Regions from separate parts of the Renibacterium salmoninarum ATCC 33209 genome, predicted to be linked through region 3. Evidence: riboswitches for the same ligand, from Rfam matches in the RefSeq annotation. Region 3 holds a riboswitch; each other region holds the start of a gene.
The links. Region 3 has a riboswitch for S-adenosylmethionine ahead of RSAL33209_RS05960 (aminotransferase class V-fold PLP-dependent enzyme). Riboswitches for the same ligand answer to the same signal wherever they lie in the genome.
Positions count from the first base shown of each region.

Region 1 (5,026 bases), 320 kb from region 3:
ATAGGCTCTGGACTATGAGCGGGATGCGAGCGGTAGGTGCCAGAGGACGGTTGAGCGGCGGCGACGAGGAAGCTCAGCGAGCGGCTAATGCGCAGGCACCAGTCATCGAGCATCTGTTTCGCCGGGTCTACAGTCTTTTTGCTCCGCATCGCCGCGCTTTGGTCATCACGGCGGTTCTGGTTTTGGTGGGGGCCGCCCTTTCGGTAGTACCCCCGCTGCTCACCCAACGCGCCTTCGATGACGGCCTTTTCCCTGGATCAGGCAAACCGGACTTGCCGGTCTTGAGCCTCATTGTTGGTGCGATGATCCTGGTTTACATCGGTTCGGCGCTCTTGGGTGTTTGGCAAACATATCTCACAGCTTCAGTGGGCAACCAGGTCATGGGCGCACTCCGCGTGCGACTTTTTGGGCACCTACAGGCGATGGATCTGAGCTTCTTTACTCGCACCAAAACCGGAGTCATTCAATCGCGGCTGCAAAACGACGTCGGCGGCGTGGCAAGCGTATTGACCAATACGGTTTCAGCGATTCTCGGCAATACCGTGACCGTAATCGCGGCATTCGTGGCTATGTTGCTGCTGAATTGGCAATTGACGGTAGTCGCCGTGGTCTTGATGCCAATCCTGGTCATCGCGCAACGGAAAGTGGGCCGGGTTCGTGCTCGGATAGCCACAAAAACCCAGGAATCACTCTCCGAGATGTCCGCCATCACCCAGGAAACTTTGAGCGTCTCTGGAATATTGCTCTCAAAGAGCTTCAATATGCAAGGGGCTGAAGTACAGCGTTATTCTGCCGAGAACAAGAACCAGATCCGGCTGCAAGTAAGCCAAGCAATGAGCGGTCAGTGGTTCTTTGCAATCGTCACGATCTTCTTGTCTTCGATTCCGGCAATCGTCTATTTCGTGGCTGGCTTACTGGTTGATGCTGGCGCGCAAGCAATCACCGCCGGAACGATTGTGGCGTTCACTACGGTCCAAGCGAGATTATTGTTTCCGCTGACGAGTCTGATGCGGGTGGCCCTTGATCTGCAGACGTCGGGCGCGTTGTTTTCCAGGATTTTCGAGTATCTCGATCTCAAACCGGCGATTGAAGATCGTCCGGACGCCCATCCGTTGCGGGAACTGAGCGAACTGGGCCGCATTGAATTTCAAGATGTCAGCTTCGCCTATCCAGATGCGCAGGCTGGTGAACGCCCCACCCTAGACGGCGTCAGCTTCAGTATTGAGCCGGGGCAGTTTTCCGCTTTTGTCGGATCCTCTGGGGCGGGCAAAACCACCATTTCTTATTTGATCCCCCGGCTCTACGAAGCTAGTTCCGGCCAGATCCGTTTTAGCGGCAGTGATGTGAAGGATCTCTTGCAGGACTCTTTGGTTGCCCGTATCGGCATTGTGAGCCAAGAAACCTATCTTTTCCACGCCACCATTGCCGAGAACCTCCGTTACGCCAAGCCCGAGGCTACTGATGCAGAACTTCACGAGGCGACGCAGCGCGCAAACATTTATCAAACCATCATGAGCTTTCCCGATGGCTTTGCCACCTTGGTTGGTGAGCGCGGTTACCGGCTTTCCGGCGGCGAGAAGCAGCGAATTGCGATCGCCAGAGTGCTGCTCAAAGATCCTGCAGTTTTGGTGCTCGATGAAGCTACCAGTGCACTAGATTCGATTTCGGAGCGCGTAGTGCAGGCAGCTTTGGAAACTGCCTCGCATGGGCGCACCACGGTTGCCATTGCGCACCGACTTTCCACTGTCGTCGGGGCAGATGTGATTTTCGTGGTGGAACAAGGACGAATTGTGGAGCGCGGGGCCCATCAAGAGCTGCTCGCACTCGCAGGGCGCTATGCCGCACTGTATTCGGAGCAAATCAACTCCGCTTCTGAGTAGCTACGAAACAAAGTCACATCTATGCCGGTTGCCGAGCGCATTTGTGCTAATTTTGCTCTCGAGTAACGAGCGCCAGCACGCTTCGGAATTTTCGTCGCATTGCCCTGAGTTGCTGTCCGGCAACCCTCTCTTCCGGTGGGGTGCCTCAGGTGACTACTCGGCAACGTTCACGGGTTGCAAGCGGATTCACTCCTTCTTGCACCCACTGCAAAAGGAGTCTTCAATGGCTGAATCCCGCCTAATCTACCGGTTATTAACCGGTCCGGATGATCATGCGTTCTGTCAGAGGGTGACTGACGCACTCGCCGAAGGCTATGTGCTCTACGGCAGTCCCGCTGTAACCTCAAATGATGGCACCGCGATCGCCGCGCAAGCTGTGATTTTGCCCGGTTTCAACGCGGCCCAGTCCAACGCACTGAGCGATGGCGCGCAATGAGCTACGCGGGAGACCTCACCCCGGAAGAGGCTTGGCAGAAAGTAGCCGACGGCGCCACCTTGGTCGATGTGCGCACCGAAGCCGAGTGGCAGATCATTGGCGTTCCGGACACTTCCTCAATCGCCGTCGAGCCGAAGTTTGTGCAGTGGAACTTGGCCGGAAATGTCTGGAATACCGCGTTCCTTGCTGAGCTAAAAGCAGCGGTGCCAGCTGATTCAGAGCTGGTCTTCCTCTGCCGTTCTGGTGCCCGCTCAATCTCGGCCGCTGAAACCGCTACCGAGGCTGGATTTATCTCATACAACGTGCTTGAAGGCTTTGAAGGCGTGCCAAATTCCTACGGTGATCGCACCGTGAACGGTTGGAAGAATCGCAAGCTGCCCTGGACCAGTGCGACTCATAACGAGGGTCAGAGCGAATGAGCTTCAATCCCGCAGCGGCTGAATGGTCCGCGGATACGCAGGCCGTGCGTGGCGGCCTAGATCGAACCGGTTTCTTTGAAACGTCGGAGCCGATTTTTACCAATTCTGGTTTTGTTTACGAATCCGCTGAAGCCGCCGAGCGTGCCTTTACTGGCGAGGACGAGCGCTTCGTCTATTCGCGCTATGGAAATCCCACCGTGGCAACGTTCCAAGAGCGGTTACGGCTGCTCGAAGGCACCGAAGACTGCTTCGCGACTGCCTCCGGAATGTCCGCGGTATTCGTCGCATTGGGTGCGCTGCTTGGCGCTGGCGATCGCGTGGTCGCTTCGCGATCGCTCTTCGGCTCTTGCTTCGTGATCTTAAATGAAATTCTGCCGCGCTGGGGCGTGGAGACGGTCTTCGTTGACGGGCTGGACCTGGACCAATGGCGTGAAGCGCTTTCGGTGCCGACTAATGCGGTGTTCTTCGAGTCGCCGTCAAACCCGATGCAAGAGATTGTAGACATCCGGGCGGTCTGCGATTTGGCTCACGCCGCTGGCGCAACTGTCGTTGCGGACAATGTCTTCGCCACCCCGCTGCTGCAACGCTGCACCGACCTAGTCGCCGACGTCGTGGTTTATTCCGGCACTAAACACATTGACGGCCAGGGCCGCGTGATGGGTGGGGCGATTCTGGGCAGCAAGGAATTCATCGATGGGCCGGTCAAACAGCTCATGCGGCACACCGGGCCTTCATTGTCTTCGTTCAATGCCTGGGTGTTGACCAAGGGCCTGGAAACGATGGCATTGCGCGTGAATCATTCATCCGCTTCGGCTTTAGCGCTGGCCGAGTTTTTGGAGCAGCAGCCAGCGGTCGAATGGGTCAAGTATCCGTTGCTCAAATCGCATCCGTAGTACGAGCTGGCTGCCACTCAAATGAAAGCCGGCGGCACTGTGCTGACCTTCGCGCTGCGTAGTACTAACGGGCGCGGGGCAACCGGCAGCAGCGGCAAGGACCAGGCGTTTTCGCTGCTCAACGCGCTGAAGATTATCGATATTTCGAACAACTTGGGCGATTCAAAATCGCTCATTACGCATCCGGCGACCACGACGCACCGAGCGATGGGTCCCGAGGGTCGCGCCGCCATCGGGCTGTCCGACGGCGTCGTCCGGCTTTCCGTGGGCCTGGAAGACCTCAACGACCTGCGCAACGACCTAGCGCAGGCCCTAGCCACCCTCTAACCGGTTTCGGATAGCCAGGACCAACGCGAGCCCAACCGCCAGGTGGCGGTAACTCGAGCAAAGACTGAGTTCCGACGGCGGTTCTCTCGCCGACGCACTGGGTGGCATGATGAGAATAACTCGTCTTGACCAAAGGATTTCACGTGTCTGATCTACGCTCTGAGCCAGCCGAGCTGTCTGCCAATGTCAGCAATCGACCACGCTACGATCGCGAGTTGGCCACATTATTACAAGCCAATCCAGAACTCACCATCCCACCATTTAGCGCGGAACTTGTTGCGCAAATTCGCACGACACACGGACCTTCCGAACTTGAAGCACTACTCGCTGACAGAGCTATTGAAACCTAGGAATACCAGGTGCCCGGCCCTGACGGTGCACCGGAAATCAAGCTGCTCGTCCTCCGCTCCACCGAGTTCAGCGGGCCTCGACCGGCGCTCTATTACATTCACGGCGGTGGCATGATCGTGGGCGATCGGCACGCCATCACACCGCAACAAGTGGACTGGGTGGAACAATATGGCGTAACGCTCATATCGGTGGAATACCGCTTAGCGCCGGAGCATCCACATCCAGCTCCGGTAGAAGATTGCTATGCCGGCTTGCTCTGGAGCGTAACACACGCGGCTGAATTAGGTATTGATGCGCAGCGTATTTTGCTTGGCGGAGTGAGCGCTGGCGGCGGACTCGCAGCCGCTACCGCGTTGATCGCCCGCGACCGAAAAGGCCCAACGCTAGTTGGACAATTGCTTGCCTGCCCAATGCTAGATGATCGGAACATTACCGTCTCCAGCCAGCAGTACGCCGGCTTCGGCCAGTGGGATCGAGAAAGCAATGAATTCGGCTGGGCCGCATTGCTTGGTGAAGGTCACCAGGACGCCGAGATTTCGCCGTACGCGTCACCTGCCAGGGCTACTGACCTCAGCGGCTTGCCGTCTGCCTATATTGATGACGGTTCGGCCGAAGTTTTCCGTGATGAGGGGGTCGACTACGCCAGCCGGTTATGGGCCGCTGGTGTGCAGGCCGAACTGCACATTTGGCGGGTGCTTTTCATGGATCGGAAAGGTTTAG
Region 1 is NC_010168.1:852,958-857,983, reverse strand. Features, by position in the region: gene RSAL33209_RS04375 (ABC transporter ATP-binding protein) at 15-1,880, shown strand; SAM riboswitch class IV at 1,942-2,069, shown strand; gene RSAL33209_RS04370 (DUF1737 domain-containing protein) at 2,104-2,316, shown strand; gene RSAL33209_RS04365 (rhodanese-like domain-containing protein) at 2,313-2,735, shown strand; partial or broken gene RSAL33209_RS04360 (O-succinylhomoserine sulfhydrylase) at 2,732-3,955, shown strand; gene RSAL33209_RS04355 (hypothetical protein) at 4,099-4,305, shown strand; gene RSAL33209_RS04350 (alpha/beta hydrolase) at 4,315-5,026, shown strand, end outside.
Region 1: it holds a riboswitch for S-adenosylmethionine, as region 3 does, so the genes downstream of both, RSAL33209_RS04370 (DUF1737 domain-containing protein) here and RSAL33209_RS05960 (aminotransferase class V-fold PLP-dependent enzyme) in region 3, are expected to answer to the same signal.

Region 2 (5,026 bases), 200 kb from region 3:
TCCTGCTCCCGAAGCCGAGGTTCTTCGATGACCCGTTCCACCAAGTTGCCCAAGTTTAGAGCTTCCAGGGTTTGATATGCGCGTAAATAGGGGGAGACGTAGACGCAGACTTGTTGGCCATCAAGACGGCGTCGAATATTTTCACCCGCCGCGGTTGCTTGAGCTAAACCAATATCGGTTAACGGTATTCGGTAATCAGGCACGCGGTTGTAAATGGTCTGGTCTCGATTCGCCTCAGACTGACCGTGTCGGAGCATCAAGATCTGCCGGGGTGCGCTCATGATCTGAGTCTAGTGTTCGAAATCTGTGCTCGGTTCTGTTGCGCACCGGGTGTCGTAACGGCTTGCACAAGGATGCCGAGGCAGGATGGTGCCATGTCTGTTCGCCGCCCACCCAGCGCATTACGCAAGCGTTGGCGTGTTGAAATTTTGATTGTGCTGGGGCTTTCTCTTGGCCAATCTGCGGTCTATGCCGTGGTCAATTTGATCGATAACCTCAGCCGAGGTCCGATCGCCCAAGCCACGGCCACCTTGAATACCAGCAAAAACAATCGCGAATACTTTGACCTGGCGTATCAGCTGCTGGGCAACTTCTTCGCCTTAATACCTTTGGCGTTAGTGCTCTATTTACTCTGGAAACCAGCCCGAAGTGGTTTCACCGCGATCGGCTTCACTTTCGCTAAGCCGGGTCGCGATTTGCTGTGGGGTGTGGGGCTATTGGTGCTCATCGGTGCGCCGTCACTTGGGCTCTATGCGATTGGCCGGGCGTTGGGAATTACCGCGCAACTCGTGCCCAATTCGCTGCAGGAATTTTGGTGGACAGTGCCGGTGCTGGTGATTTCCGCGATCCGCAACGCAGTTTTGGAGGAGGTAATCGTCGTCGGCTATTTGCTGGACCGGCTGAATAAGCTGGGATGGCGGCTGTGGCCAGCGATTATTGCCAGCGCAATTTTGCGCGGCAGCTATCACTTGTACCAGGGCTTCGGACCGTTTATTGGCAATGTTGCGATGGGCCTGGTCTTTGGCTGGCTCTATACCAAGACGAAGCGAGTCATGCCGCTGGTGATCGCGCATAGTTTATTAGACATTGCCGCGTTCACTTTCGGTAGGCAACTAGGTTTCGGCTGATCAACACCCTTAAACAAACGTCGAGTGTCGACTTGTGGCGAATAAATCGTACTCAAACTCGCCATAAGTCGACACTCAACGGATGGAAAAAAATTAGAGGGTTACTGGACCGTTCGCTGTTTCAAAGGTCACGCTCATGATGCCCGGCGTTCCGTGCGGAGCGATCCATTCGACGGCAACGTCTTCGAGCGGCTTGTCCACACACTCGCCAAGCCATTCGGTGACCCGTTCAGCCGAGCCGGCAATGGTAAGGCTAGACAAAATCACAGAGCTGGGCTCTGCCTGAGACGGGTGCAGGCTTGGATCGCCCTCCCATTTCAACAGGTAGGGCACCTGCGGATCGGCGATGAGTCCCTTGATGCCAATTTGCTGCCAAACAAGCTCGCGACCGTCTGGGAACTTTCGGTTACCAGGCACTGCAGAGCGGCCAAGCCGTTCTTCAAAAGGCGAAAGGTCGTTCACTTCGACGCACCAGCCCATCCAACCGCCACCGGCGTTGGAGCGAGCACGCACGGCTTGGCCGAAGGGTGCTTTATCTGAAGCAGGGTGGTCGAGGACTTCGACAACTTCGAGGTAGTGGCGCGAGGTGAGCGGGATGATCATATTCCGCGTACCGAAGCGAGGGTGTACGCCTCCGCACACGGCTTTGACGCCGAGTGCCGTGACAATCCGCTCCGAGGTGGCAGCTAGTCCATCGGGGTCACAAGCGTAAGAAACGTGATCCATGCGCATGCCCATATCCTTGCACTTTGTGACCCCTGTCTCGACTTAGGGTGACCTAAGCAACAGCTGTGGGGGCTGGCCAAAAAACGTCACACCCCGTCATGGACTTGAACTGATGAGCTTTGCTTGCGCAAACTTGTTTTAGGTCACGAGTGCCAGCAATGTCTTGACCAGACGCCTGCCCCGGCTTGCTGGACGGCAACCCTCCACCGCGGCGGGGTGCCCCGGGTGAAGACCTGGCCTCCACCAACCGGTAGAGGCAAGCGCGGGTCGATGCATCGCACCCGGTTGAACGGGGTATCTCTGGCCACCGTCCGGCCGCTGCTGATTATTGGGCCCTTTCCAGAAAAGGAGCCAGCCCTATGAGTAATGGTTGGTCTTTCGAAACACGACAAATCCACATCGGCCAAGAACCAGATGCAGTTACTGGCGCGCGAGCGTTGCCGATCTATCAAACAAGCTCGTTTGTTTTCCCTAGCGCTGAAAGTGCGGCAAATCGGTTTGCGCTCGCTGAATTGGCGCCGATCTACACCAGAATCGGCAATCCCACCCAGGACGCCGTTGAGCAGCGCATTGCGAATCTTGAGGGCGGCGTTGGCGCGCTGCTGCTTTCTTCGGGGCAGGCCGCTGCAACTCTTGCCGTGCTCAATATTGCTCAGGCCGTCGACCACATTGTTTCTAGCCCGAGCATCTACGGCGGCACCTACAACCTTTTTGCTCACACCTTCAAGAAGTTCGGGATCGAGGTAACTTTTGTTGACGATCCGGACAACCTGGATCAATGGCGTGCAGCAATAAAGCCAAACACCAAGTTGCTCTTTGGCGAAGTGGTTTCTAACCCGCGCCAGGACATCCTGGACATTGAAGGTGTTAGCGCCGTCGCGCATGAAGCTGGCGTGCCCCTCATTGTCGATAAGACGCTTGCCACGCCCTATTTGATTCGCCCGCTCGAATGGGGAGCGGACGTCGTACTGCATTCGGCGACGAAGTATCTCGGTGGTCATGGTGCGGCTATCGCGGGTGTCATAGTCGATGGCGGCACGTTTGATTACGCGAAGGATCCGGAGAAGTTCCCCGGATTCAATACGCCGGATGAGTCGTATAACGGCTTGGTTTTTGCCCGGGACTTGGGTGTGGGTAGTGCCCTAGGTGCCAATTTGGCATATATCCTCAAGGCCAGAGTTCAGCTGCTGCGCGATCTTGGCTCAGCGGTCTCGCCATTCAACGCCTTTTTGATTGCGCAAGGCTTGGAAACATTGAGCCTGCGGGTAGAACGGCATGTTTCCAACGCCGTCGAAGTCGCCCAATGGCTCAGTGAACATCACAGCGTCGAGTCCGTAGCCTACGCAGGCCTGCCATCTAGCCCCTGGTACTAGCGCAGCCGGAAATATGGGCCTCGTGGCACCGGTGCGGTAGTCGCTTTTCAAATCAAAGGCGGCGTTGAAGCGGGCAAAAAGTTCGTTGACGGACTGGAATTGCATTCGCACGTGGCCAACATTGGTGATGTCCGCTCGCTGGTCATTCACCCGGCGTCCACAACGCACTCGCAACTGAGCGAAGCGCAGCAACTCGCGAGCGGCGTCAGCCCATCAATGGCCCGGCTATCGGTTGGGCTGGAGCACATTGACGATATTTTGGCTGATTTGGATGCAGGCTTCCGGGCGGCAAAGTCTTGACGGCATTGGAAGTTTCTGCGGAGACCGCAGCAGAGAGTTTTGCCGATGGCATTTTGCAATATCAGTTGATCGGTGATGTTGAGCTCGAATCCGGCGCGAGCATCCCGGCAGTGGTTTTGGCCTATGTAAAGCTGGGGCAAACTCAACGCTGATGCTTCAACTACGGTTCTTATTCAGCACGCTTTGACCGGCAGCACGCATGTTGCCAGGGGAGACAGCGATGAGGATGGCTGGTGGGACGGTTTGGTCGGCCCCGGAAAAGCTATCGATACCAACCGCTTTTTCGTGGTCGCAGCGAATATTCTGGGCGGTTGTTATGGCAGCACTGGTCCGTCGTCGTTAGCGCCCGACGGCGTGCCTTGGGGCTCGCGCTTTCCCTACCTAACATTGCGAGATAGCGTGCGGTCAGAGGCAGTGCTTTCGGATGCATTGGGCATCCAGCAGTGGCATGCCGTGATTGGTGGTTCAATGGGGGGCGCTAGGGCGCTGGAATGGGCGGCAGAGTTTCCCGACCGCCTGCGTCAGGCAGTGATCTTGGCCTCGTGCGGAGCAAGTACCGCGGAGCAAATCGCTTTGGCGCAGACTCAGGTCCTCGCTATCTGGCAGGACGCCAATTTCGACGGCGGTGACTATTATTCGGGTCGACCGCCGCTGGCTGGGCTGGGGCTGGCGCGACGAATTGCGCATATTTCGTATCGTTCAGAAGCTGAATTGGGCCATCGATTTGGTCGAGCGGCGCAAGGTGGCGAGCAACCGATTTCTCTTGAGCGGGGCGAGCAGCCGGAACTGAACCGTTACCAGGTGGAAAGCTACTTAGACCATCAAGCGACTAAATTGGTGCAGCGGTTTGACGCTAATAGCTACATTGTCTTGACCGAAGCTTTGATGAGTCATGACGTGGGGCGCGGCCGGGGTGGTCTTGAACAAGCGCTTCTTGCCGCCGCTAGCGTGAGGTTCACTCTTGCCTCGGTGAGTTCAGATCGCTTGTATTTACCCGCACAAACTGAGCAACTTGCGGCAGCCGTGCCTGGCGGAGTTTCGGTTCGAAGTATCGACTCGAAGGTCGGCCACGATGCATTTCTGCTGGAAACCGGGCAGATCGCCGCACTCATTGCTCCGGCGCTAGCCTGAATAATAAACTTGGGTGCGTTATCAATCGGTGCCCGGCTTACGCTCATTCTTGACAGTTATTATGATCGAGTGACCAACCTACAAGCCCGTCGACGCGGCCGCGTACCGACTATTTCTCGTGAGTCGGTAGCCCGTGCTGCCATTAGCCTCGGTTTCGAAGGATTGACCATGTCCACTGTGGCAAGCTCACTGGGCGTGAAACATTCTTCGCTCTACCGACACGTCGGATCCCGTGACGATCTGGTCACGCTCGCCATTGGCCTTCTCGCTTGGGAAGCTAATTGGCCGGAGCCGAACGAAGGCTGGCGACGTTACGTTGAGCAACTGACCGATGTGATGTGGGAAATCTACGAATCGTTTCCTGGTTTA
Region 2 is NC_010168.1:1,367,813-1,372,838, reverse strand. Features, by position in the region: gene RSAL33209_RS06985 (histidine phosphatase family protein) at 1-281, opposite strand, end outside; gene RSAL33209_RS06980 (CPBP family intramembrane glutamic endopeptidase) at 375-1,127, shown strand; gene RSAL33209_RS06975 (VOC family protein) at 1,221-1,859, opposite strand; SAM riboswitch class IV at 1,995-2,122, shown strand; partial or broken gene RSAL33209_RS06970 (bifunctional o-acetylhomoserine/o-acetylserine sulfhydrylase) at 2,213-3,526, shown strand; gene RSAL33209_RS20010 (homoserine O-acetyltransferase) at 3,523-3,678, shown strand; gene metX (homoserine O-acetyltransferase MetX) at 3,710-4,657, shown strand; gene RSAL33209_RS06960 (TetR/AcrR family transcriptional regulator) at 4,727-5,026, shown strand, end outside.
Region 2: it holds a riboswitch for S-adenosylmethionine, as region 3 does, so the genes downstream of both, RSAL33209_RS06970 (bifunctional o-acetylhomoserine/o-acetylserine sulfhydrylase) here and RSAL33209_RS05960 (aminotransferase class V-fold PLP-dependent enzyme) in region 3, are expected to answer to the same signal.

Region 3 (5,026 bases):
CGCAGCGCTGGTGTCCAGAGGCACGGTCCGCATCACGGGTTGGCCAGTTCACACAAGCCAAGTCGGTGATTCTTGGCGCGAAATTCTTACCGCCTTTGGCGCCGACGTCGTCCTGGAGGGCGACACGCTCATAGTGACTGGCGGCGCACACATTAGCGGCGTAGAGCTAGCTGACACCTCAGAACTGGCGCCTACGGTTGCTGCACTCTGTGCCTTGGCCGAGGGACCCAGCAGACTAACCGGCATCGCTCATCTTCGTGGGCACGAGACCGACCGCCTTGCCGCTCTTGCGGCTGAGATCAATGCCCTCGGTGGGCACGTGGCTGAGACTGCCGATGGCCTAATCATCGAGCCACAGCCCTTGCATAGCGGGATATTCCACAGCTACGCCGACCACCGAATGGCTACTGCGGGCGCGATCATCGGTCTTGCAGTGCCCGGCGTCGCCGTCGAAAATATCGCGACCACAGCAAAGACAATGCCGGAGTTTCCCGAACTATGGCACCGGATGTTGGCTCAATAGTGGCCCGCGAATGGGATGAGTCTGATGTTCGGATTCGGCCTAACAAAAAAGGAACTCGTCCGCGAACCAAAGATCGACCAGCGTATTCTGACGCACTCATCGGTCGGATTATCACTGTCGACCGCGGCCGCTATACCGCGATCGTTGACGAAGGACTCGATACTGAACGCGTCTTGATCGCCGCCCGAGCCCGCGAACTGCGTCGCTCACCAGTTGTCGTAGGTGATTTCGTCTCGCTAGTCGGTGATACTTCCGGCGAGCCAGACACTTTGTCTCGATTGGTTCGGATAGAGGGACGCAAAACTCTGTTACGTCGTTCTGCTGATGATTCCGATCCAGTTGAGCGAGTGTTAGTGGCCAATGCGGACCAGCTGGTCATTGTGGTCGCTGCGGCAAACCCCGAGCCTCGCACCGGTTTTATCGACCGCGCACTAGTTGCCGCCTACGATGCTGGGCTCGATCCGATCCTGCTCATCACCAAAACGGATGTGAAAGACCCAGCCGAATTGCTGGCACATTATGAACAGCTCGATTTCACCATCGTGCTCAGCCGAACAATTGGCGTTCAAGCAGAAACTGGATCTGCAGCGTTAGCGAATGACGCAGTGGAAAAACTCAGCGAACATCTAAATGGCAAAGTCTCGGTTCTGGTTGGCCATTCCGGCGTCGGGAAATCCACTATGGTCAACGCACTCACCGGTGCTGCCCGTGCAACCGGCGGCGTAAATTTGGTGACTGGCCGTGGCCGGCATACCTCTTCATCCGCGCTTGCGCTGCCACTCGCCGAAGCTCAGCCCGGTAGTTGGATTATTGATACACCTGGCATTAGATCATTTGGTTTAGCGCATGTTGATCCGGCCCGGATCTTGAACGCCTTCCCTGATTTATTACCGGGCTTGGAAGATTGCCCACGCGGTTGCAAGCACGACGCCGAGGCGCCCGAATGCGGGCTAGACGCTTGGGTTACGGAGGGAAACGCCGGTGAAAGCGGACCAGAACGATTAGCATCCTTCCGCCGTTTGCTTGCCGCAGTGCTGGCAAGTCCGTCGAATACAGGCACGAGCTCGAACTGAGCGAAGAATACTCAGAATTCTTGAAATTTCAGGATAGCGTTGAGGCATGAACTTCGCCCCGCAAGGTTACAACGATGATCTACGCCTCGCGCACGTCATCGCAGACTCCGTTGATGCTCAGACTATGGACCGATTCAAGGCTCTCGATCTGAAAATTGAGACCAAGCCCGACCTGACTCCGGTAACTGACGCAGACAAAAGCGCTGAAGAGGCGATCCGGAGCCAGTTGTCGAGGTCTCGGCCGCGAGATGCGATCTTAGGCGAGGAATTTGGCAGTTCCGGCCATGGATCCCGCCGGTGGATCATCGATCCGATTGATGGTACTAAAAACTTTGTTCGGGGCGTGCCGGTCTGGGCCACGCTGATCTGCTTGGTAGATGAGGGCGTGCCGGTCGTCGGGTTAGTCAGTGCGCCAGCGCTGGGCAAACGTTGGTGGGCTTCTAAAGGGACCGGTGCATTCACTGGAAAATCTTTGGCTGCAGCGAGCAGACTTCGAGTCTCCAACGTGTCAAAACTAGCCGATGCTTCCTTGTCTTATTCCTCGCTTAAGGGCTGGCGTGAGCGGGGCAATCTTTCCGAATTCACTACTTTAATGGATTCCACCTGGCGGAGCCGGGCCTACGGCGATTTCTGGTCGTACTGCCTAGTTGCCGAAGGCGCGGTAGACATCGCCTGCGAACCCGAGCTGAACCTGCACGATATGGCAGCTTTGGTTCCCATCGTGACTGAAGCCGGCGGCAGATTCACCTCCTTGGAAGGCACGGAAGGCCCCTTTGGTGGAAATGCCTTGGCCACTAATGGAATTCTGCACTCAGAAGTATTGCGTCTGCTGAACCCACAGCTGGATCCGCTGATCTAAGCACAAAGCAGTGTTCCGTAACAGTGTGCGAAGACCTGCCTGATTCCTTTAGGCTTGTTTCAGGTCACGAGTGCCAGCGTTAAACCCCGGTTTGCTGGCCGGCAACCCTCCTATCGCGGCGGGGTGCCCCGGGTGACGACCTGGCCGGACCGGAGTGGTCCCGGCAAGCGCGACCTTCCAGGCCTGTCACGGCCAAACAGTGGAGGTTTTCTTTAAACGAGGTCTCATGAGCACGCTTACTGTCGAAAACCCCGCCCCGAATAAGATCGATCTGCCCGCGTTACTTCCGGTTGTGGGTGCAGAACTACAAGCACCGCTGATTCACGGCGGTCAAACCCGGTACGTCAATCTGGATTATGCTGCTTCTGCTCCGGCAATCGAATCGGTTGCTGAGTATTTGCAGGAAATCTTGCCTTATTACGCCAGTGTTCATCGTGGCGCTGGCTATGCCTCGCAAATCAGCACCTCGGTCTATGAAAATGCTCGAAACATCGTACGAACCTTTATCGGTGGCCGAGCAGACGACGCCGTGATTTTCACGCGGAACACCACTGATTCGCTGAATCTGTTGGCTCGTTGCCTGCCAGAAGCGGACGGCGCAACGCAGGGCGACGTGCTGTATTTGGATATTGAGCATCACGCTAATCTGCTGCCTTGGCAGTCGCTACCGCATCGAAGCGTGCTCGCTGCGGACACTATTGCCGAGACAATTTCGGTACTTGAAGCAGAGTTTGCTGCTGGACCGGTTTCGCTACTCGCTATCACTGGCGCCTCAAACGTCACTGGCGAAATTCTCCCAGTAGCCGAGCTGGCCGCATTGGCCCATCGACACGGAGCCAGGATCGTCGTCGACGCGGCGCAGTTGGCTCCGCACCGCCGCATCGATATCAGCGCCGCTGGCATTGACTATCTAGCCTTTTCTGGCCACAAGCTCTACGCTCCCTTTGGCGCGGGCGTGTTGGTTGGTCGCCCTGATTGGCTCGACGGCGGCCTACCCAATCTCTTTGGTGGCGGTGCGGTGCGCGAAGTCCGACTTGATTCGGTCAGCTGGGCAGAAGGCCCCGCAAGGCATGAAGGCGGCACGCCGAATGTCTTGGGCGCCGCGACATTGGCCCGGGCCGCCGAGGCGCTAGCTAACCTGGACCCGATTGCTTGGCGCGAGCACGAAGACCAGCTTCGAAGCACGCTAATTGAGACATTGGCAGAGATCCCGGGCGTTCGGGTACACACGCTGTTTAAAGACACCGATAGTTACCCCGGCGGCGGCAGCATCGGCGTGGTAAATTTCTCGATCGAAGGCTACGATTCAGGCTTGGCTGCGGCGTTCTTGTCCGCGGAATTTGCCGTTGGCGTCCGCGATGGCAGGTTTTGCGCCCACCCCTTGCTGCGCCGTTTAGGGCTGCCTTCCGGAATCTCTTCGCGCGAGCTTCGGCGTCGGGTCCAGACTTGAGGACGTCAACCAACTTATTGCTGGCGTCCGCACTTTGGTAGAACAAGGCCCTAGCTGGGACTACGTCGTCGACGCCGGCCGTTGGGTACCGGCCAATGACTCCCGGGTCTTCCCCGACTGGGCGCCCAATACCCACGGCACCGCTGGCGCTGCGCCGTGCGCAACTGAATAGTTCGCCCGGGTAGCCGGGTGGATTAGAGTGGAGGCGCTGAAACACGCAAACCGCTATGAGGAGGCCGCACTCGTGCCCATCAATCCGCAGCAATCAAGCGGGCCCAAAATTGAAGATCTTCGACGTCGCGAGCTCGGCTCGGCTTTTGCCACCGGCGGTGAACTTTACGAGCGGGTTCGCCCTGGTTATCCGGACGGACCCGCTCGCTGGCTGGTTCCGGCCGGGGCGAAACAAGTGGTTGACCTTGGCGCAGGCACCGGAAAATTCACTGAGCGGCTCGTTGACATTGGACTCGAGGTGACGGCAGTTGATCCTTCGGCGAATATGCTCAGACAGCTTAATCAACGCTTTCCAGAGGTACGCACAGTGGTCGGCAGCGCTGAAGGTAGCTCGTTGGCAACAGCGAGCGCCGATGCAGTGCTGGTTGCCCAGGCCTGGCATTGGTTCGATCCGATCGCGGCGAGCACTGAAATCGCACGAGTGTTGCGTCCAGGCGGCACATTCGGCCTCATTTGGAACCAGCTGGACGTACGTGTGCCTTGGGTACATCGACTGTCCAGAATCATGCACGCCGGTGACGTTCATCAAAGCGATCATCAACCCGTCATTGGCAAGGAGTTTAGCCCAGCGCGTTCGCATTTGAGCCATTGGAACCAAACTCTCTGCCCAGCGGAGTTGATTGAATTGGTCAAATCTCGGAGCTACTATCTGCGCGCCAACGAAACAAGCCGCGCGAAGGTTATCCAGAACATGAACTGGTACCTTTTTGAGCATCTAGGACACCGAGCCGAGGATCAACTTGATTTGCCCTATCTGACGATTGCTCGGCAGGTAAAAAAGTCCTGAGCTTGATTGCCAAATCGAAGCCATAAGCCTAGAATTTCGTTATGCCTAAATTATTTTAGTAGGCACACCGATTTTCAGGAGAATGTGTGCTGCAAAAGACGTC
Region 3 is NC_010168.1:1,172,808-1,177,833, reverse strand. Features, by position in the region: gene RSAL33209_RS05975 (3-phosphoshikimate 1-carboxyvinyltransferase) at 1-523, shown strand, start outside; gene rsgA (ribosome small subunit-dependent GTPase A) at 499-1,596, shown strand; gene hisN (histidinol-phosphatase) at 1,643-2,455, shown strand; SAM riboswitch class IV at 2,518-2,631, shown strand; partial or broken gene RSAL33209_RS05960 (aminotransferase class V-fold PLP-dependent enzyme) at 2,682-4,077, shown strand; gene RSAL33209_RS05955 (class I SAM-dependent methyltransferase) at 4,150-4,923, shown strand; gene RSAL33209_RS05950 (Nramp family divalent metal transporter) at 5,010-5,026, shown strand, end outside.

Region 4 (5,026 bases), 1.0 Mb from region 3:
CGGTGTACAACTCGTCTTCACCCTTGCCAAAGGGCTTAATCTCAGCGTGCAACACCTGCAAACGACGTTCTGACCGTTCGGTGAGTAATCTTTCGATGATCCCCTCGCCACCCAGCGAAACACGCGGGCCTTCAGCGGCACGCACCAAGTGCGTACTGGGCGCAACAAAAAGGTCGCCGATGGAAATGGCGAGTACCTCGCACAAAGTCACCAATGAGGCGACCGAGGGAGAGGTAAAATCGCGCTCTACCCGGCTCAAGAATCCCTTAGTCAGACCGGTTGCTTCAGCCACATGCTCAATGGTGAGTCGCTGAGCTTGGCGGGCGGCTCGAATTCGAGAGCCGATCTGCACTGGACCTTGATTCGGCTCTGCCGGCAGCGCCTTCATGTAGCTTCACTCTCGCTTTCATCCGTCTACACAAATCCTATGACCCGCGTAACGTTTGACTGTTACCTCGATCACACAATAGCCTACCAAGCAACATTAGTTTCCTTAAATAGGCAATTTATTTGGCCTATATGCCATTCTCCGGGGGCCTCCAGATGGACGCACAAAACATCGTCAATATTGCCATTGTTGTTGCCTATCTTGTTGCAATGCTTGGTTTCGGCTTCTGGGGAAAGAGCAGAACCAAGAACAACTCCGATTTCCTGGTGGCGGGCAGACGGCTAGGCCCTGCGCTATAACACCGGCACCATGGCCGCCGTCGTACTTGGCGGTGCATCTACCGTTGGTGGCGTCGGCCTGGGTTATAGCAAAGGCCTCTCCGGGCTGTGGCTCGTGGTGGCAATTGGCAATTGGCGTTGGCGTGTTAGTGCTCAGTCTGGCTTTTGCCGGCACTATCCAGCGGCTGAAGATCTACACCGTCTCGCAAATGCTGAGCTTGCGTTACGGACACACAGCGACCCAAACCTCTTCTATCGTGATGCTGGCCTACACCGTGATGCTCTGTACTACTTCGACTCGCGCCTACGCCACTATTTGTGTGGTGTTGTTTGGTTGGGAGTGCTGGGTTTCCATTGCCCTGGGTGGAGCCATCGTGCTGGTTTACTCAACCATCGGCGGCATGTGGTCGATTACTTTGGCCGATATGGCCCAGTTCGTCGTTAAGACCTTGGGCGTCTTTGGCCTGATGTTGCCGTTTGCGCTAGTTGCCGCGGGAAACCAGGGTGGCTTTGATTCGATCAAGGACCGCGTCAAAGAAAGCTTTTTCCAGATCGATGGCATCGGCGTGCAAACGATCATCACCTACTTTGTCGTCTACACGCTCGGCTTGCTGATCGGTCAGGATATCTGGCAGCGCGTCTTCACGGCAAAATCGCCGAAGGTAGCCCGCTGGGGCGGCACGACCGCTGGTATTTACTGCATTCTGTATGGCGTTGCCGGTGCTTTGATCGGCATAGCAGCTCGAGTGGCGATGCCAAATATCGATATTGCGACCGGCGGCAAAGATGCCGTCTACGCCGAAGTTGCCGCGAATCTGCTGCCCATCGGACTCGGCGGACTGGTGTTGGCAGCTGCGGTGGCGCGAGCAGACGTATTGCCATTTATCGCCAGCTGGTTTGGCAAAGTCGCCAATACCCAAGACAGTGACAATCCAGAACACGATGTGCGCGCAAACCGCTTGTGGGTACTTGGCCTGGGTGTAGTTGCCATTCTGGTCGCAATCTCAGTCAAGGACGTGGTTGCCGCGCTGACTATCGCTTAAGACATCTTGGTCGGCGGGCTGCTCGTCGCGATCATCGGCGGCCTGGTCTGGAAACGCGGGACCGGGATCGCTGCGGCAGCCTCGATGGCGGTGGGCGCCGTCGTTACCGTGCTGCTTCTCATTTTGTTCAGCACCGGCGCTATTGCCAGCGAAGACGGTATTTACGCGAATGAACCAATTTACTTTGGCCTGGGGTCATCCTTGCTGGTTTACCTGGTGGTCTCACTTGCGACGCCGCGAACCTCAGCTGCCACGATGAGCATTTGGAATTCGCGCGTCAAAGGCGCGGTGACTCCGGACTCAGCACGAGAAAAGGAGACTGCGTAATATTACGCGGTGCTACCCGTTCCCGGGTTTAGAGTGGGAGTGCTTCATGAGTTGCGGTCGCTCTGTCACAGCACAGCTCCGACTGGCCGCACGCCAACCCCATGTTCAAGGGTGGCTCGGATGAGGAAGCGACCTGGCGGGCCACGAGACAAACCCGGCGGGTAAGAGCACTCCCGGAAGGCACGCCCGTGTCTGGCATTCGTTTTGTTCTCCCCGCCGTCGAGGTCAATCTCGGCACCGTTGCGTTCCTTTACGACGGCGAATGGCGCAGTTTCTGGGTCGCCAAACCCACTTCATTGCTCAACGCACTAGCCAATGCTGTGCGACCAAGTCGCTGGGACGGCGAACGGCTCACGCTGACCGTGACGGTGGCTCGAACCGGCCTGCGCAATGGTCAGGAAATGGAATTCAGCTTGGCACCGACTCAGGATAGCCAGCCGACTTTGCGATAGCAAGGAAGCCGGTCTTCTTGCTATCGCAAAGTCGGCTGGCTATCGCCAAACCTTCGTTGAAGGTTGAGGTGCACCGAAGCTCCAAACTAAGGAATCCCAGCCGAAAATCCCCGGAAATAACAGCTAAAGTTGGGGCTGACCCGAGGAGATAACGTGGCTGAGACCGCCCCCACCACAGCACAAATAAAACGTTGGCAGACGTACTTGGCCGACGAGCGTGCCGAAGCTTCGGTATACCGCGCCCTGGCAACAAAGCGCGACGGCGAGGAGCGCGATATTCTGCTGGCCCTTGCCGAAGCGGAAAAACGGCATGAATCGCACTGGCTCAAATTACTTGGCGAACACGCTGACAAGAAGCGGAAAGCCTCGCTCAACAACCGAATCCTAGGCTTCCTCGCTAGGCACTTCGGCTCAGTGTTCGTGCTGGCACTGGCCCAACGATCCGAGTCCCATTCGCCGTATTCAAAAGACCACGATGCCACTGCCGCCATGGCAGCTGATGAGGCAATCCACGAAGAAGTTGTTCGGGGCCTGGCAACGCGCGGCCGCAATCGTCTCTCCGGCACGTTCCGCGCCGCAGTCTTCGGCGCTAACGACGGACTGGTCAGCAATCTGTCGCTACTGATGGGCATGGCCGGAGCGGGCGCCGAACCGAATATTATGCTGCTCGCTGGCATTGCTGGCTTACTTGCCGGCGCGTTGTCCATGGGCGCGGGAGAATACGTGTCAGTGCGTTCGCAGCGCGAGCTGCTCGACGCCTCGCGGCCAACCCAGATCACACTCTCGGCGGCGAAAGCCTTGGACATTGACGCAAATGAGTTGGTACTGGCCTATCGCGCCCGCGGCATGAGTCAAGAGGAGGCCGAACACCGGGCCGCCGAACGGATGGGTAAATTCGAGTGCGACTGCAATCCGAGTTTCTCGCTCCAGCCCGATCTGGAATCTGCTGCACCGGATCATGAGACTATTGGCACCGCATTTGGCGCCGCGATTTCTAGCTTCTGCTTCTTCGCCTCGGGGGCAATTATCCCGGTGCTGCCATACATCTTCGGCATGACCGGAATCGGCGCGATTCTGGTGGCGGCAGTTCTGGTTGGGTTGGCGCTGCTAGCAACGGGCGCAGTAGTCGGTTTGCTTTCTGGCGCACCGCCGCTGGCGCGCGGAGTTCGGCAGTTGCTGATCGGCTTTGGTGCAGCAATTGCCACCTATCTGCTGGGGCTGCTTTTCGGCACTGTTACCGGTTGATACCCGGCCGCCAAGGCTAGCTATTGGCCCAAGAAATCGACAGCCGCTTGCTGATCATCAGTGAGCAAGATTCGCTCAGCCATACCGCGATCAGAGGCAAGGCGCTGAAGCAACTGCCAAACGGGCAGTTCTTCGGTCCAATAGCGCTTGCCTAAGAGCACCATCGGCACCGGCTCGGCCGCGGCATAGTAGTTTTCACATGCGTCTTGGAAGATCTCCTGTACGGTTCCAGCGGCACCAGGCGAGAACAGGATTCCGGCCCGGCAACGCTCTAAAAGCACCGCTTCGCGGACCGAATTCGTAAAGTATTTTGCAATGCTGCTGGCAAAGACATTTGGCGGCTCGTGTCCGTAGAACCAGGTCGGAACTCCTAAATTGATCGGGCCACCGGGGAAACGTTCGACGACGTCTAGGGCCGTGCGCGCCCAGCGCGCAACCGAGGGGCGAAAGTCCGGTACGGTGCTGAGATGCTGCACTGCCCATTCGAGTGAACTTGCCGACTCGTTGGCCAGCCAAGCGCCTAGATTTGCAGCTTCCATTGCGCCGGGTCCGCCACCAGTGGCTACCGTAAACCCGGCCAGCGAAAGGCGGGCACCCAACTCTGCCGCGGTGCGATAAGCAGCGCTCCCCCGGGCTGCTTCATGCCCGCCCATCACGCCAACCACTTTTTCACCCAGCCCTGCGCCATCGGCGTTAACGCTCGTGAGTAGATCATCAAGGGCATCGCTTATCGCGTGGTCGTGCATTGCCGTGGCTAGCGTGGAATCTAAACTGCGTTCAGAAGTCAGCGTCCACTGATATATCTGGCCATCGACGCTTTGTTCGTACCCATCGCGCAGGCCGGTGTAAAGCTCAGAACCCGAGTAAAGCCGAGCTCGATACGCGTCAAATGGCACGTCCGGGATAATCGGGAAAATCAGCGCACCTTGCGAACGAAATCGAGCCTCAGCCTCTGGGCTGAACCGACAACCCAGAAATACCGCACCGGAGACGTCAACTCCGTCAAAGTTCAGCCCACGCAGATCCAATGACTGCACATGCCAACCCTTGATGGACGTCGGCTTAGCCGCCAGAAGTTCGTGCAACTGCGCCAAAGACTCTACTTCAACATTACGAACATTCACGCGGTTTCCTGACCAAAATACTCAGCCATTTGTAGCAAGGTGCGCTCAATATTTCCTGGGTGTCTGCGAGTAAACCCAGTCAATCGCAAACCCAGTTTTCCGCGCATATTACGCGCATCCCACTGTTCAGTCACGAGAGTTCCGCCCTGGGCCGGCTCCAAAATGTAGC
Region 4 is NC_010168.1:169,365-174,390, reverse strand. Features, by position in the region: gene RSAL33209_RS00855 (cupin domain-containing protein) at 1-388, opposite strand, end outside; partial or broken gene RSAL33209_RS00850 (sodium:solute symporter family transporter) at 544-2,036, shown strand; SAM riboswitch class IV at 2,079-2,210, shown strand; gene RSAL33209_RS15730 (hypothetical protein) at 2,225-2,488, shown strand; gene RSAL33209_RS00840 (VIT1/CCC1 transporter family protein) at 2,642-3,733, shown strand; gene RSAL33209_RS00835 (LOG family protein) at 3,754-4,857, opposite strand; gene RSAL33209_RS18385 (SRPBCC family protein) at 4,854-5,026, opposite strand, start outside.
Region 4: it holds a riboswitch for S-adenosylmethionine, as region 3 does, so the genes downstream of both, RSAL33209_RS15730 (hypothetical protein) here and RSAL33209_RS05960 (aminotransferase class V-fold PLP-dependent enzyme) in region 3, are expected to answer to the same signal.